Chroogloeocystis siderophila 5.2 s.c.1: one gene and its partner. The protein of the gene in region 1 interacts with the protein of each later gene in a pairwise test. Links are inferred from orthologs where the notes say so. Each region holds a gene or a part of one and is shown in the gene's direction. Other genes may lie near its edges.

Region 1 (3,153 bases):
CCGAAGAAAAAGTGTTTCCTGGCTACGTACTCGTCAAGATGGCAATGGACGATGACACTTGGCAGGTTGTCAAGAATACACCTCACGTCATCAACTTTGTCGGCGCGGAGCAAAGAAAAGGTACGGGTAGAGGACGCGGTCACGTTAAACCAGTAGCGCTGAGTCATACCGAAGTCGAACGGATATTTAAACAGACAACTGAGCAAGAGCCAGTCGTTAAAATCGATATGGCAGCTGGCGATAAAATTATCGTGCTTTCAGGTCCATTTAAAGACTTTGAGGGTGAAGTGGTTGAAGTCAGTCCAGAACGGAGTAAGCTAAAAGCGCTACTTTCAATCTTTGGACGAGACACGCCAGTTGAATTGGAGTTTAATCAGGTTCAGAAACAAGGCTAACGAGAGAATGGCAAAAAAAGTTGTTGCGGTCATTAAGCTGGCTCTGACCGCAGGAAAAGCAAACCCAGCACCTCCGGTGGGTCCAGCGCTTGGTCAGCATGGCGTCAATATCATGATGTTCTGCAAAGAATACAATGCCAGAACCGCAGATCAAGCCGGAATGGTCATCCCAGTTGAAATTTCGGTTTATGAAGACCGTAGTTTCACATTTGTACTCAAGACGCCACCAGCTTCAGTATTGATTAGCAAAGCTGCTGGTATCGAGCGAGGCTCAAACGAACCAAACAAAAAGAAAGTTGGTAAGATCAGCCGCGCACAATTGCAAGAAATTGCCCAAACAAAAATGCCAGACCTCAACGCAAATGATATTGAGGCGGCAATGAAAATCGTTGCCGGAACTGCCCGCAATATGGGTGTGACCGTAGTAGATTAATTGCTAGAATTAATTTTCTAGCATTACAACTAAAACTTTTAATGTACACGTATAGCGGGGGAGAAGCAAAACTTCGTTAGTTGACCCCAAGGGAGAAAAAATGGCGAAAAAAGAATCTCGCCGGATGCAAGAACTGCGAAAAAAAGTTGAAGATAGACCTTATCAACCTTTAGAGGCGCTGAGCTTATTAAAAGAAACTGCGACAGCGAAGTTTACCGAAGCCGCAGAAGCTCATATCCGCCTAGGAATTGACCCTAAATATACTGACCAGCAACTACGGACGACAGTAGCGCTGCCTAAAGGTACGGGGCAAGTTGTACGGGTAGCGGTAATTGCACGAGGCGAAAAAGTTACTGAAGCAACCAATGCGGGTGCGGATGTCGTTGGTTCGGAAGAACTGATTGATGAGATTCAACAAGGTCGCATGGACTTTGATCGGTTAATTGCGACACCTGATGTGATGCCGCAGGTAGCAAGACTTGGAAGACTTCTAGGTCCGCGTGGCTTGATGCCTTCCCCTAAAGGTGGGACTGTGACTTTTGACGTGACACAAGCGATCGCCGATTTCAAAGCAGGTAAATTAGAGTTTCGTGCCGATCGCACAGGAATCGTTCATGTTATGTTTGGTAAGGCGTCCTTCTCACCAGAAGATTTATTGGTGAATCTTAAGGCTTTGCAAGAGACTATTGACCGCAATCGTCCTTCAGGTGCCAAAGGTCGTTACTGGCGGACAATGTTCGTATCGGCAACAATGGGACCATCAATCCAAGTGGATATCAATGCCCTGCGCGATATGAAATCTGAAGCTGCTTGATGAGAGATCCGAGGTTAGAGGTCAGAGAATGTTCATGTAAGAGTTAGCATAAATCCCTGACCCCTTCAAATTAAATAGACAAAGCCAGAGACAGCAGGAGCTTTCAAAGCTTAATACCCTGCCGAGGTTTGTAACTCAATTGCTCGAATGTCACTTATGTGAACAACAAAGTGGCATGGCAGCAGAGGTATAACCTGCTGAACCCTGGCTGATAAAGCTGGGGTTTTTGCTTTGAGTATCGGCACGCACAAGTTAAGGAGGTGAGACAAAGATGGGTAGAACGCTAGAAAACAAGCAAGAAATTGTTGCTGAACTTAAGGAAAGTTTGAGTCAGTCACAGTTAGCGCTTGTTATAGATTACCAAGGACTTACGGTTGCTGAGATTACCGATCTGCGGCGGCGGTTGCGTCCTACAGGCACAACGTGCAAAGTGACCAAGAATACCTTCATGGGTATTGCGATCGATGGTCAGGAAAACTGGCAACCGATGTCAGAATTGCTCCAAGGTGCTTCTGCTTTTTTACTAGTCAAAGAAGACGTTAGTGGTGCAATTAAGGCGTATCAAGACTTCCAAAAAGCCAGCAAAAAAACGCAACTGCGTGGCGGTGTTATGGAAGGTCGGGTACTGAAAGAGCCTGATATCAAAGCACTTGCAGACCTGCCATCAAAAGAACAGCTTATTGCTCAAATTGCTGGAGCAATTAATGCGCTAGCAACCAAGATTGCTGTGGGAATCAACGAAGTTCCTGCTGCGCTGGGTCGCAGTATCCAAGCAGTCTCAGAAAAAGACCAAAATGATGGTGCGCAAAGCGATGCTGCATAGCTAGAGCTTATTGCGTTTTGTGGAAACAACTAAACATTACAGGAGTTAATCAATGTCTGCTGCAACCGATCAAATTTTAGAACAACTCAAATCTTTAACTCTGCTAGAAGCTGCTGAGTTAGTCAAGCAAATTGAAGAAGCTTTTGGTGTCAGCGCTGCTGCGCCTGCTGGTGGAATGATGATGATGGCTGCGCCTGGTGCTGCTGCGGCTGCACCTGCGGAGGAAGTCGAAGAACAGACCGAGTTTGACGTCATTCTGGATGAAGTACCTGCGGATAAGAAGATTGCAGTTCTTAAAGTCGTACGTACATTAACTGGTTTAGGTCTAAAAGAAGCCAAAGACTTGGTAGAATCTACACCCAAGCCAGTGAAAGAAGCTATTGCCAAAGATGCGGCTGAAGACGCGAAGAAGCAGCTTGAAGAAGCAGGTGCTAAAGTTACTGTCAAGTAATTAATCTGATCGACTCTAGCCTCTTCTTAGTTTCTCCCAAAATTGAGCCATGGTGTACACACAAGTCTAGACTGGGGTCGCTCCAAGCTTTTTCGCCCCCTTGCATCCCCACCTGTGGGGGACTTTGAAGTAGAACTGGCTCGGAAGTCCCCCAAATTGGGGAGCCAGTGTCGTGCGGGAGGTCAGTTGCGTGCGGAGGTGTCCTCCGTTGAGCAAACCGACCGTAAGATGTCCTTG
Region 2 (12,872 bases), on another replicon or contig:
ACCAACAACAACGCTCAAAGAAAACGGAAAAGCCAATAAAAGTAAAGTCAAAGTACCGAGGCTTTTAAGCGAAGCAAAAGTTCGCTCGCGGATAGTTTGTCCTGATTGCATGATTACACGCCTTAGAAAACGGATTTAGGCTGTTACCGCTACAAGCGTTCCATCTCCAGCCGGAAATACAGTACTCATGACACGGTTAGAAGTAGCAACGTGTTTGTGGAACATTTGCATCGCTTTCACTCCTTCATCGGTTGTATCCGCATCAAGGATAGTACGGTGGAGAAATACATTATGAGCAACGATAAACCCGCCAGGACGAGTATTTTCTAATGCCCATTCAAAGTAATCGATGTAGCCCGTTTTTTCGGCATCGATGAATACGAAATCAAAAGGTCCTTGCGCAGCAATCGAATCAACTAATGCGTGCGCGTCGCCGCACAGAAGTTCTATCTGGTGCGCAACATTGGCTTTGGCAAAATTGTCTTTAGCAATGTCCGCGCACATCGGTTCTTTCTCGAAGGTAAACAGTTTACCTTCTGGTGCTAAGCCACGCGCAATCCAAATACTGCTATATCCGACAAGTGTACCAAATTCTACTGCGGATTTAGCATTGCTGGCGCGGACGAGTAGTTGCAGAAAGCGCCCTTCCTCTGGATTGATATCGTGGGGAGGTAAGCCCTCTTTGGATGGGCGTTCGCGAATTTGTTGTAAGGTTTCATCTTCAACAACGAACAAGTTGCGAATATATTGGCTGAGTTGCTCGTTGTATTCGATCGTCTCGTTGACTGTAGTCATGGTGGCAATAAAAGCGATAAAGTTGGTACGAATTACAAAGAAGTTTGCATTGCTGCGTTGGGTTCGAGTTGGGCGATCGCTTTTACAGCTGTTTTGATTTCTTCGTAGGTAATATCGTGGAAAAATTGTGCTGCACCAATTCCTACGGTTAACGGAAAGCGCTGTAGTCCGTTGCGGTGTTTTGTTGTACTTTGTAATGCTGCATACAGCAATTCGGGAGTACAAATCGGATGCAGTAACGGTAAACGCACGCTGCGCATAAAATTATAAATGCGTTCGACTTCTTGATAAGTGACTAAACTTCTTTGATAGGCAAGCATCACCGAGATTGCCATATCAACCGCAACAGCTTCCCCGTGTAAGAGTTTTGGGACTGCTTTTAACTCTAGCGTCGGACAGAATGTGTGACCGTAATCGACAAGTCTTTCAAGTTTCTCTTCCCAGAGATTTGATTCTAGATCTTCCAACATTCCTTGCACCGATCGCCGAATAATAGGGACAGCTTCGGGATTTTGGCACTTGCTACTTAGTATGGCTGCGCCGTAATTTTCTAATAGCTCAAACAATTCTGCATCTTTAACGAGGGCAATTTTGAGAATCTCTGCAATACCGTTACTAATTTGTCTGTCACTGAGTGTTTGTAACAGCGTTGTATCTAGGATTGCGGCAAGTGGCGGATAAAATGTGCCGATTCGGTTTTTATGACCTTGGAAATTTACCGCTGTTTTGGCACCGATTGCCGCATCAACGACGCCTAGTAATGTTGTCGGAACGCGAATATAGGGAATTCCCCGTCGAAAAAGGTTAGCCGCTAAGCCAACAATATCCATCAATACGCCACCACCGATCGCAATCACCGGTTCGGATCGTCGCGAAACTTCAAACGCATTCAGTTCTTCAATCACCTGAAAAACTGTATCCATCGACTTATTGTCTTCTGATACCGAAAGTGAAATGAGACGATATTCGATTTCGTAATACTGAAAATACTGGCGAATGCGTTCTCCGTGCAGACGTTCAACATAGTCATCTACGACAACGACCCGACGCAAAGACTTTTGACTCGAATTTTGCCCATCGAACAACAGCGCGTTGTTTTCAGGATTGAACAGGTCGAAACTCTCAAATACAGTGTAATGAACTGGTAATTGTGTCTTGACTGACCACTTGGCACTCATAACCCTCTTCAATCCTCTTGACTCAACAAGTTGTGTGATTCGGAAATTAAAGACCTCTGCTGGCAATTTGGTTGTCGTGCTGCGGTAGATAGCAGGGGTCAGGATTCAGGGGTAAAAGGTCAGAAATCAAGGTTAAAACAATGATTCTGGGTTCCTCTACAATGTCCTAACTGTATTGACCCTTGCGGGAACACCACAAGGCACTCAACCGCTTAAGCTTAGGCAACAGCTTTGCCGAACGGGGAAAGCAAAGGCTTGGTACGTAGAAGGACTTCATTACTGCGATCGCACTTGCAGATAGCGAAATCCCAAGTTATACACTTATCGCTGCCAATGGCTTGATATTCGAGGAAATTGATTCTTGTGCTGAATTTTGTCTCGGTTGGGTTCCGTACAGAAATTCAAATCAAGATTGCAATATACTCAGGAAATAACTGTTCATCATTGTTCAGGTGGCGTCTTCGTTCCAACCACTTTGATTATTGTGATGGAATTGACTACGACCTGCGAATTAGTACAGAGGCATATACACAAAAAGTACATTTGTTTTGCTAATAATTCAGCCCCTACCGTGTCAGTCACTCCTTATACTAGCGATAGGACACATTAACGCAGCTGGCAATTCTTGTTAGCTGAGTTTTCATTGGTGGAGACCGTGCTAATAGCAATCCAATATAAATGTATATCATTTTGATAACACAAGATCATGAAAAAAGGACTGTTTGTTAGGCTTTCCGATGAGGAGATAGAAATACTTAGGCAATATTGTATGCAAGTTGAACGGACGCAGTCAGATGTCATTCGCGAATTTGTCCGCAGACTCAAAAAGAAAATTCCCGATGCTTCCATGGATGATTCGCAAAACCATGTAGCACTTTCTTTGCTTAACTTGCGGCAGCAACACAGCGATTCAAATAAAAGTTCTAGACAATAGACTTTCTCTAACAAAAGAGAGATGCTATATATCTCAAAATAGTATTAAGTTCAGCATCACCTAAAGTGTGGTGCTAACTTTTTACAATCCTAATTGTTTTAAATATTCTCGGTTGCGTTGAGCACTTTCTTTCGGAGTTCCCATTCCAGGAAGCACATCTTGTTCGACAACAATCCAACCGTTGTAATCATGTTCGCGCAGCCAAGAAACAACCCCTGGAAAATCTACCCCGCCTTGACCAAGTTCGCAGAATAGCCCGCGACGCACAGCCTCGAAATAGTCCCAGCCTTGATTGCGGGCTGCTTGTGCTATTTTCAAATCACAGTCTTTAAAGTGTACGTGCCAAATGCGATCGCCAAAACGCTCAAAAGCTTCTAACACACACTGTCCATCATCAGTCGCCGCGCCATAAGCATAGTGTCCTGTATCTAAAGTTAATCCAATTAAGTTTGGGTCAGTTTGCTCTAAAAAGCGACTAATTTCTTTCGGTGTTTCCAAATAAGAAGCACAATGATGATGAAACGTTGTCTGCATTCCTGTTTCCTCCCGAATGACGCGGGCAATTTGTTCTGCACCCTTAATGCAAGTACGCCACTCCTCTTCGCCCAATTCCATGTCTGGTTCAACTCTTCCTGCATTTTGTGTTCGTACAGGAACAGCACCAATTTCATCCATCACGACCATAAAAGGACGTACAGTTTGAGTAGTACTCGTCTGTGCAACCGTTGATAGCAATCGGGCAATTTTGAGGGCTTGTGCTTCAGCTTGTCGATGTGATTCTGGATTTTTTAATGCTACAGGTACGTAGCCACTTATGATCGTCAGATTGCGGCGCTCAAGTTCAGTTCTTAATTTCTCTGGATCTGTAGGCATATATCCCCAGTCACCCAAATCAGTACCGATATAGCCAGTTTCCACTAGCTCATCTAACATTTGTTGATAACCGATACTTCCACCCTCAAGCCCTTGCACTCCCAAATCACCCCAAGAACAAGGGGCATTAGCAACCCGAATTCCCTGCATTATCTCTCCTCGTGGCGTGGGTGAATCATGAGAATTTCTTTACAATTATTTATGTTTAGCTGAAGAACCATAATAACGCCTCCCCCTTTAGATAGGCGACAAATATTGTCAAATACTCTGTATAACTAGATATTCAGCAAAAGATATCAGTTCAAGATAAATTGAGAAAATTGTAAATGTTTCATACAAGTCTTAACGTAGACCATAATCATGAGGAAACACGAATATCAACAGGTTTTCCTCTATCTCTCGTTAGATTTGCGCGCTAATTCTTTTCACCAAGAATGAATATGCCTATTTTTAATCCAAGATGACCGAAAAACAGTATGCGAATTACAATCTTAGCAATTGGTAGTCGAGGTGATGTGCAGCCATACATAGCATTGGGGCTAGGTTTACAAGCTGCTGGTCATCAAGTGCAACTTGCATCTTATGCGCGATTTGCAGAATTCGTACGCAGTTACGGAATAGAGTTTGCCGCAGTCGGCGCTAATCCTCAAGGTTATATCCAAGCTTTGTCAAAAAATGTTGATTATTGGCGAATTTTTGGCGATAACTTAGAACAACTTCTAGAAGATTGCTGGAATTGCTGTCAAGGTACTGAAGCAATTATTTATTCTCAAGTCGCCTTACCTGGCTATCACATCGCTGAAAAGTTAAACTTACCCTGCTTTGCGGCGTTTACAAATCCCTTAACTCGCACGCGGGCGTTTCCCCACCCACTTTACACAAGTTCTGTTAACTTCGGTGGCACTTACAACTGGTTAACGTATGTCGTTCACGAACAATTGCGTTGGCAATCGGTGCGACAAAAAATCAATCGCTGGCGACAAGATTTAGGCTTATCACCTGTACCTTTTGCGGGTCTTTACTCTCGAGTACAACAGCAGCAAATACCTATTCTTCATTGTTTTAGCCCGACTGTTATTCCCAAGCCGAAAGATTGGTCAGACTGGGCTTATGTCACTGGCTATTGGTTTTTGGAACACTTGCCAAAATGGGAACCACCAGCCGATTTAGTTGATTTTATTGATTCAGGAATGCCGCCAATTTACATTGGTTTCGGTAGCATGAGCGAACGAAATCCAGAAACGGTAATAAATTTAGTGCTAGATAGTTTGGTGCAGACAAAACAGCGCGGTATCTTGTTTTCTAATTGGGGCGGTTTACAAAATGTTGACTTACCGGATAATGTATTTTTGATGACGAGCAGCGTTCCTCATGATTGGTTGTTTCCGTTGTGTCGTGCGGTTGTTCATCATGGTGGTGCGGGAACAACTGCCGCAGCTTTACGTGCGGGTATTCCTTCAATTGTTCTTCCTTTTGGTGTCGATCAACCGTTTTGGGGACAGCGTGTTGCAGATTTAGGCGCGGGAACTTTGCCGATTCGACAACAAGAACTGACACAAGATAAGTTAATTGCGGCAATTCAAGACGTTATTGACAATAAAATCATGATTGATCGCGCCCGTGCGTTGAGCGATCGCATTCGTGCTGAAGATGGAGTAAAACGGGCAGTTGAAATTATCCAAAGTTATCTACACGCTTAATCGTTACTCGATACCATTTCGGGCGATCGCCTGCTGATACCAATACGCACTTTGTTTCGGAATTCGCTGACACGTATCAAAATCGACGCGTATAATCCCGAAACGCGGTCTATAACCGTGTGACCATTCAAAGTTATCTAGAAAACTCCACAGATAATAACCTTGAATATTTGCACCTACTTGAATTGCTTCATGGATGGCACGTAAGTGATCTCTTAAATAATTAACGCGTCCCCAATCAGCAACAAACCCTGTAGCATCCGGTTGATCTTGCAACGCACAGCCATTTTCAGTAATATACATCTTGGGATTGCCATAGTTTTCTTGAATATCAAGCAATACCGCTTTTAATCCTTCAGGATTGACACCCCAACCCATTTCGGTATGACCCCAGCCTGGTGCCGAAAAAGGTGCGGATTTTAGCTTGAGTAAGCCGCCACTGGATGCAAAAGATATCGATAAGGTGTAGTAGTAATTGACACCTAAATAATCAATAGGTTGCTGAATTAAGTCCAAATCACCATCTTGGACTTGCGGGGCTTGCGTACCTAACCAGCTGATCAGATGTTCTGGATAACAGCCGCGAAATAACGGTTGCAGAAACATCGACACTTTATCATCATAAGCGCGTTGACACGCTGCGCGATCGCTTTCACTGTCACTAGCGGGTATGTAGTGGCGAAAGCTTAAAACGATGCCAATTTCTCCGTTATAGCCTCCTTGGCGAAAGAGTTGTACGGCTTTGCCGTGCGATAACAAGAGGTGATGCACAGTTTGATAAGCAACCGCTGCACTAGCAATTCCTGGGGCATGATTGGCGAAGCTATATCCTTGAAATGCGTGTGACCAAGGTTCGTTGTGCGTAGACCATAATGGCACGCGATCGCCTAAGCGCGCAAACATGACTTGTGCGTACTCAGCAAACCATTCAACACTATCTCGATTCTTCCAACCACCGCGATCTTGTAATGCTTGCGGTAAGTCCCAATGAAATAGCGTAGCGTTGGGGATGATTTCTGCTGCTAGTATTTTATCGACAAGTTGGTCGTAGAAGTCAAGTCCCTTGTGATTGATAACACCTGTACCTTGCGGTAACACGCGTGACCAAGAAATTGAAAAGCGATACGTCCGTATTCCTAATTCTTTCATCAACGCTACATCTTCAGGCATTTGATGATAGTGGTTACAGGCTATATCGCCGTTTTGGTTGTTGTGTATGGTGTAAGGGCGGTGTGTGAAAGTATCCCAGATACTTTGTCCTTTACCATCCTCATTCCATGCGCCTTCGATTTGATAAGCAGACGTTGCAACACCCCAAAGAAATTTTTCTGGAAATCGGAACACTGAATTTTATTGATTTGAATGGTATTGATTTAACGTCTATTTGGTCGCTAACCTGGTGACTAAAGTCGCGGCTAATCAGACAAAGTCCACCTGCGTGGACTAGGACTAATTGAGAATCAATGCTATAAAAACATAGAAAGGTCGCTATTGATGGCTTTAGTTATATCTCTTCTTGATTTTCTCCTTTGTATCCAGGAGAAGAGTCATAGAGGGCGTCAAGTTGTTGACGCGCGTCTTCAACGCTAATCGAACGAATGACTAAAAGCGGATCTTTGATGATATTCCCTGAAGTGTCTAGTAATTCTGGGTGTGGTACAGATCGCGACGTTCCAGCGAAAGCAGAATAACTGCCTTGACCGTTTTGCGGCGATCGCACTGAATAAGCTTTGTCGCGATCTCGACTAAACATCAGTAGATTGCGAATTAAATTACTGACGGCAATTAAGGCAAGAATTGTAAAAGCTAAAATGTAAAGCAGGTGTAACATTGCATTATTCTCCAAGGCAGCCAGCGGATTTATTATTGGTTTTATTGTCTCGAGGGTTGATTGTGCAGGGAAGCATTTTAGCCGATCAACCGTTATTTAAATGAGTATCTCAGAAATTCTAAAGTTTATTTTATATTCCTTCATTTTGAGGCGATCGCTCTGCGCGAAACCGCATTCCAACTTTCCAACATTCTGTCAGCAAATGATGCCAAGGCATTATTGCTGCCATATCGATACCTACTTGTCCCCCTGTGGCTTGAAACAACATTTGGGCTGAGTTAACCTCCTGCTGTGCTTGCTTCACGCGCTCAAGCAAGTCAAACTGCTGCTGCTGATCCAGAAAAGCGATTTGTTCGGTTTCTAGAAGATGGCGCGATCGCTCAAACCAATACTGAAAATCCTCAAGCAGGGGCTGCAATATCGTTTTGAGCAATTCAGGCTCCGGTAGATTGGAGTTAAGCATAAAGCAAACCTTAAATTACTCTCCTATTTCTTAATCTTAACTTTATTTACAATTGTTCACATTACGCCAACAGATGTAATTTTGAGGGATGAGTGGCTAGTGGGACAGATGAGAATGCTATTTTTCTCTCTTACCCACCTACCCTATTACCCAACAAACCCAACTTGCTAACCCCTAATTCCCGAATTGCTGCGAGTTGATGGAAAGTACCGATAAGATAGAAGCAGTGATAATTGCGATCGCTTAATTTACTTACCGCCAATGGTTCAACAAATGTCTGCCCCTCAATCTCCCGCACAGCAGCAGCCTAAGGTTCAATTGCCGCGTACTAGTGAATCGGAGACTTTGAAAAAAATTCGTCATACTGCGTCTCACGTCATGGCGATGGCAGTGCAGAAGTTGTTTCCTAAAGCGCAAGTGACGATCGGTCCTTGGATTGAAAACGGATTTTATTACGACTTTGACAATCCAGAATCATTTACCGAAAAAGATTTAAAAGCCATTCAAAAAGAGATGGCGAAAATTATCAATCGTAAATTGCCCGTTATTCGCGAAGAAGTTAGCCGTGAAGAAGCCGAACGTAGAATTAAAGCAATTAACGAGCCTTATAAATTAGAAATTCTTGAGGATATTAAGCAAGAACCGATTACGATTTATCACCTAGGAGATGAGTGGTGGGATTTGTGCGCAGGTCCTCACGTTGAGAATACAAGTGAACTTAACCCCAAAGCAATTGAGTTAGAAAGCGTTGCTGGGGCGTACTGGCGTGGTGATGAAACTAAAGCACAGTTACAACGTATTTATGCTACAGCATGGGAAACGCCAGAACAACTTGCTGAGTATAAACGTCGGAAAGAAGAAGCGCTAAAACGCGATCACCGCAAGCTAGGGAAAGAATTAGGACTGTTTGTTTTTAGCGATGACGTTGGTCCTGGTTTACCATTGTGGACGCCCAAAGGAACAATCCTACGTAGTGTCTTAGAAGACTTCCTCAAGCAAGAACAAGTGAACCGAGGCTATCAGCCTGTTGTTACCCCACACATTGGGCGGGTGGAATTGTTCAAAATATCAGGTCACTGGCAAAAATATAAAGATGACTTGTTCCCGATGATGGGTGAGAAGGAAGAAGAAGGCTTTGTGTTAAAAGCAATGAACTGTCCCTTCCACATCCAAATTTATAAGAGTGAGTTACGTTCATACCGCGAATTACCGTTTCGTTTAGCAGAATTTGGTACGGTATATCGTTACGAACAGTCAGGTGAACTGGGAGGATTAACGCGAGTACGGGGTTTTACGCAAGATGATGCGCACTTGTTTGTCACACCCGAACAGTTAGATAGCGAATTTCTGAATGTTGTTGATTTAATTTTGTCTGTGATTAAGAGTCTACGACTTGACCAAAACTTTAAAGCCCGACTGAGTTTTCGCGATCCAACTTCAGATAAGTATATTGGTTCTGACGACGCATGGAACAAAGCTGAAAATGCCATCCGCCGCGCGGTAGAAACCTTAGGAATGGATCACTTTGAAGGTATCGGAGAAGCCGCGTTTTACGGTCCTAAGCTTGATTTTATCGTTCGAGACGCGCTAGACCGCGAGTGGCAACTTGGTACAGTACAAGTCGATTACAATTTACCAGAGCGCTTTGATTTAGAGTACGTCGCTGAGGATGGTACGCGCAAGCGTCCAGTTATGATTCACCGCGCGCCTTTCGGTTCGTTGGAACGATTAATCGGAATTTTGATTGAAGAGTATGCGGGAGATTTTCCGCTATGGTTAGCGCCAGTACAAGTGCGGTTGTTACCTGTTGGTGACGCACAACGCGACTTCGCGATCAATGTTGCAGCAAAAATGCGCGCTGCGGGTATTCGTGCGGAAGCCGATAAAAGTAATGAACGCCTTGGGAAACTGATTCGCAATGCTGAAAAAGAAAAAATCCCTGTCATGGCGGTTGTAGGCGCGAAGGAAGTTGAAGTAAATAGCTTGAGTATTCGGACGCGCGCTGCGGGAGAGTTAGGCGTGATGAGCGTAGATGATGTCTTGGATAAAATTAAAAATGCGATCGCTAACCACGACACGTTTTAAGTACGTACCGACGCTTGTAAATCAGTAAAAACAACTAGCAAATCAACCATAAGTGTTTAGTAAATCACTATTCGCTCGATTGAACTAGAACGCAGTACGGCAAAAGACGCGATCGCGCGACCTCTGCGGAGGTTAAAACAGCAGTAAAGAACTATCTAGCGAAAAGTTGCCTGCGGAGGTTTTCTGCTTCAAGCCAACTTTACAAGACAATGGTATTGCGATTGACCATTGCAATAATATATCTTGATTTTACTTAGAGTTAATTAAAATTTAAAATTACAGTCATATTATTAACCAAGTAGGTAAACATAATTAAAGTATTACAATTGTTGAGTTCGGTAATCGAAAAGCTTTTAGGGCATAGCAATTAGCATTTAGTAAGAGGAAAACGGCTAATAGCTATTGAATCACCAGTTACCAATGACCAATTCAAGTACATTTATTTTCACCAACTTACTTAGATAACAAAACTTTCTAAATAATTAAAATAATAAACATGCACTTAATAGTTAGTTTTCTTACAAGCTTCACTTAAGAAGATATTCGTCAAAAAAGCTTGGAGCTTTGACGAAATATCTTAAGTTAAATGATTTACTAATAAACTTGCGCTCTGCCATTCTATCTAAGTCTGTAGACACAACTTTATATTGTCAAACTTCAGAGAGATGATTTAATTACTCAATTTTGACAATCTATAAATCTGCATACTCATACTATGCTAAAGACGCAATATCTAGCAGTGGGTGCGTCAAACTTTTGATGAGGTAAATACTATGCTTCAAAGTGCAGCGATCGCAATTGGAAGGGAAATTACTACATTAGGAATAGCACAGATACCGAGAGTAACCGAAGAAATACTAACTCCAGAAGAAGCATCGGTAATGTTTTCTGGTCCCCAATTCTTGGTTGCGTTAGTAGCAGGTGTCGTTATGGCATTTGCATTTCAACTACTACTCACAAACTTTTCTGTAGCGTTTGGAATTTCTTCTTTGGGAGGAGGTACAGACTCAGACGAATCAGACTCAGGCGGGATGCGTAAAATAGGAGGTGCAGTAGGACTTTGGACTTTAGTTACAGTCACTGTCGCGCTATTTGTCGCCTGTTTCCTTGCAGTTAAGTTGAGCCTAGTTGAAAGTTCTGCACTCGGCGCAATTATTGGCGTAGTGATCTGGGCAACTTTCTTCTCGTTGCTCGTTTGGCTTGGTTCTACAGCAGTTGGTTCTTTGATCGGTTCAGTCGTGAGTACGGCGACTTCCGGTTTGCAAGGAATTATGGGAACTGCCGCAACTGCTATTGGTGCTAATGCTGCTAAAAACCAAGCAGTATCGACTGCTGAAGAAATTACAGCCGCAGTCCGTCGAGAATTAACTTCGGGATTTGACCCTAGTGCGATTCAAAACACATTGCAAAGTTCTTTAGCTAATTTGCAATTACCGCAGTTGGATGTCAAAGAAATTGGCAAGCAATTTCAGAAGATTCTGCAAGAATCAGATTTACAATCAATCGCTGACAGTGATTTACTCAAAAACATTGACCGTCAAACCTTTGTAGACTTAGTAAGTAGTCGCACAGACTTATCAAAACAAGACGTCAATGCGATCGCCGATCAACTAGAAGGTGTTTGGAAAAACACTGTAGGTCAGCAAGGGGCTAATCCTCAAGCTCAACTGCTCAAATTCTTGCAAAACGCGACAGCAGAACAACTACGTTCGAGCGACCTAGGTAATACGCTACAACAACTTGTCGGTTCAGACCAGAAATCTGAGCAACCGCAAAAAGAACAAAGCGGTGTCATGGGTAGAACCATGCAGCTTGGTGTAGAAGCCTTAGTCGGCGCACTGCTAACGCGCACCGATCTTTCAGATTTAGATATCGAAAAAATTTCAGCGCAATTACAAAAAGTTATTGGTCAAACAACCGAGAAAGCTAAAGAAGTTGGTACTCAAGTTGCAGAGAAACCGCAAGCAGCATTTAGTGCAATTCGTAATGATTTGGACAACTACCTATTGAATTCTTATGCTTGGCATCTAAACCGCGAAACAATTAAACAAGAATTCAAAGATATTATTTACGATCCAGAAGCTGCACCAGGAAAAGTACGCCGCGAGTTAGAACAAATTGACCGCGATTATGTTGTACAAAAGCTACAACAACGCGGAGATTTGCTCGAATCTCAAATTAATGATATTGCTGAGCAAATAGAAAGTATTCGTCAAGAAGTCCTCAGTATAGTACAGCAATCCGAGTCACAAGAACAATCACAAGATCTGCGATCGCGCGTAGAAAATTACTTACGTTCCACAGGGAAAGAAGAACTCAACCCTGAAGGAATTGAGAAAGAGTTCAAAACATTGTTAGAAGATCCTGAAGCTGGGTTTGAAGCTTTGAGTGATCGCCTATCACAATTTGACCGCGATACCTTGGTACAACTGCTCAAACAACGCGACGATATCAGCGAGGAAGAAGCAAATAATCTTGTAGGTCAACTCGAAAGTACTCGTGACTCAGTTCTCAACAGCGCCAAAGAAGTCCAAGAACAGGCGCAGGCTAAAGCTGATGAAGTACGGCAAAAAGTTGAAGATTATCTGCGCAATACAAACAAGGAAGAATTAAATCCTGAAGGAATTAAACGCGATTTCCAAAAACTTGTTGAAGACCCGCAAGCAGGATTAAGTGCTTTAAGAGCAAGGCTGTCACAATTTGACCGCGATACACTTGTACAATTGCTGTCGCAACGCGGCGACTTAAGCGAAGAGCAAATTAATCAAACAATCGAGCAAGTTGATTCTGTACGCAAGAGCATACTACAAGCACCGCAAAAAGCAGCAGATAAAGCAAAAGAACAGTACGAGCAAACAACCGCGAAAATTGCTGAATATCTACGCAATACCAATTTGGAAGAACTTGACCCTGAAGGTATCCAGCGTGATTTAACAAAATTACTCGACGATCCACGCGAAGGCGCTTTAGCGTTACGCGATCGCCTAGCACAAGTCGATCGGGAAACGTTGGT

The links.
Region 2: the proteins of rplA (region 1) and thrS interact in binary tests that used the Escherichia coli proteins (3 or more experiments, as listed by UniProt). The link is inferred for Chroogloeocystis siderophila 5.2 s.c.1 from one-to-one orthologs.

The regions. Positions count from the first base shown.
Region 1 is NZ_MRCC01000018.1:110,660-113,812, forward strand. What follows is about bases 1-2,785. They hold rplA (50S ribosomal protein L1), read left to right. Parts: upstream 1-928; coding sequence 929-1,642; downstream 1,643-2,785. Other genes in these bases: nusG (transcription termination/antitermination protein NusG), read left to right, coding at 1-395; rplK (50S ribosomal protein L11), read left to right, coding at 403-828; rplJ (50S ribosomal protein L10), read left to right, coding at 1,914-2,465; rplL (50S ribosomal protein L7/L12), read left to right, coding at 2,518-2,785. Also shown: more of rplL, read left to right, coding at 2,786-2,916. UniProt on the Escherichia coli protein: One of the primary rRNA binding proteins, it binds very close to the 3'-end of the 23S rRNA. Forms part of the L1 stalk. It is often not seen in high-resolution crystal structures, but can be seen in cryo_EM and 3D reconstruction models.
Region 2 is NZ_MRCC01000003.1:288,466-301,337, reverse strand. What follows is about bases 7,453-10,447. They hold thrS (threonine--tRNA ligase), read left to right. Parts: upstream 7,453-8,035; coding sequence 8,036-9,859; downstream 9,860-10,447. Other genes in these bases: NIES1031_RS04725 (DUF2605 domain-containing protein), read right to left, coding at 7,453-7,774. Outside these bases: NIES1031_RS04760 (ATP-grasp domain-containing protein), read right to left, coding at 1-111; NIES1031_RS04755 (O-methyltransferase), read right to left, coding at 136-795; NIES1031_RS04750 (sedoheptulose 7-phosphate cyclase), read right to left, coding at 828-1,973; NIES1031_RS24725 (hypothetical protein), read left to right, coding at 2,743-2,907; NIES1031_RS04745 (TIM barrel protein), read right to left, coding at 2,989-3,930; NIES1031_RS04740 (glycosyltransferase), read left to right, coding at 4,257-5,480; NIES1031_RS04735 (GH1 family beta-glucosidase), read right to left, coding at 5,484-6,824; NIES1031_RS04730 (DUF2973 domain-containing protein), read right to left, coding at 6,985-7,311; more of NIES1031_RS04725, read right to left, coding at 7,442-7,452; NIES1031_RS04715 (hypothetical protein), read left to right, coding at 10,633-12,872. UniProt on the Escherichia coli protein: Catalyzes the attachment of threonine to tRNA(Thr) in a two-step reaction: L-threonine is first activated by ATP to form Thr-AMP and then transferred to the acceptor end of tRNA(Thr). The rate-limiting step is amino acid activation in the presence of tRNA.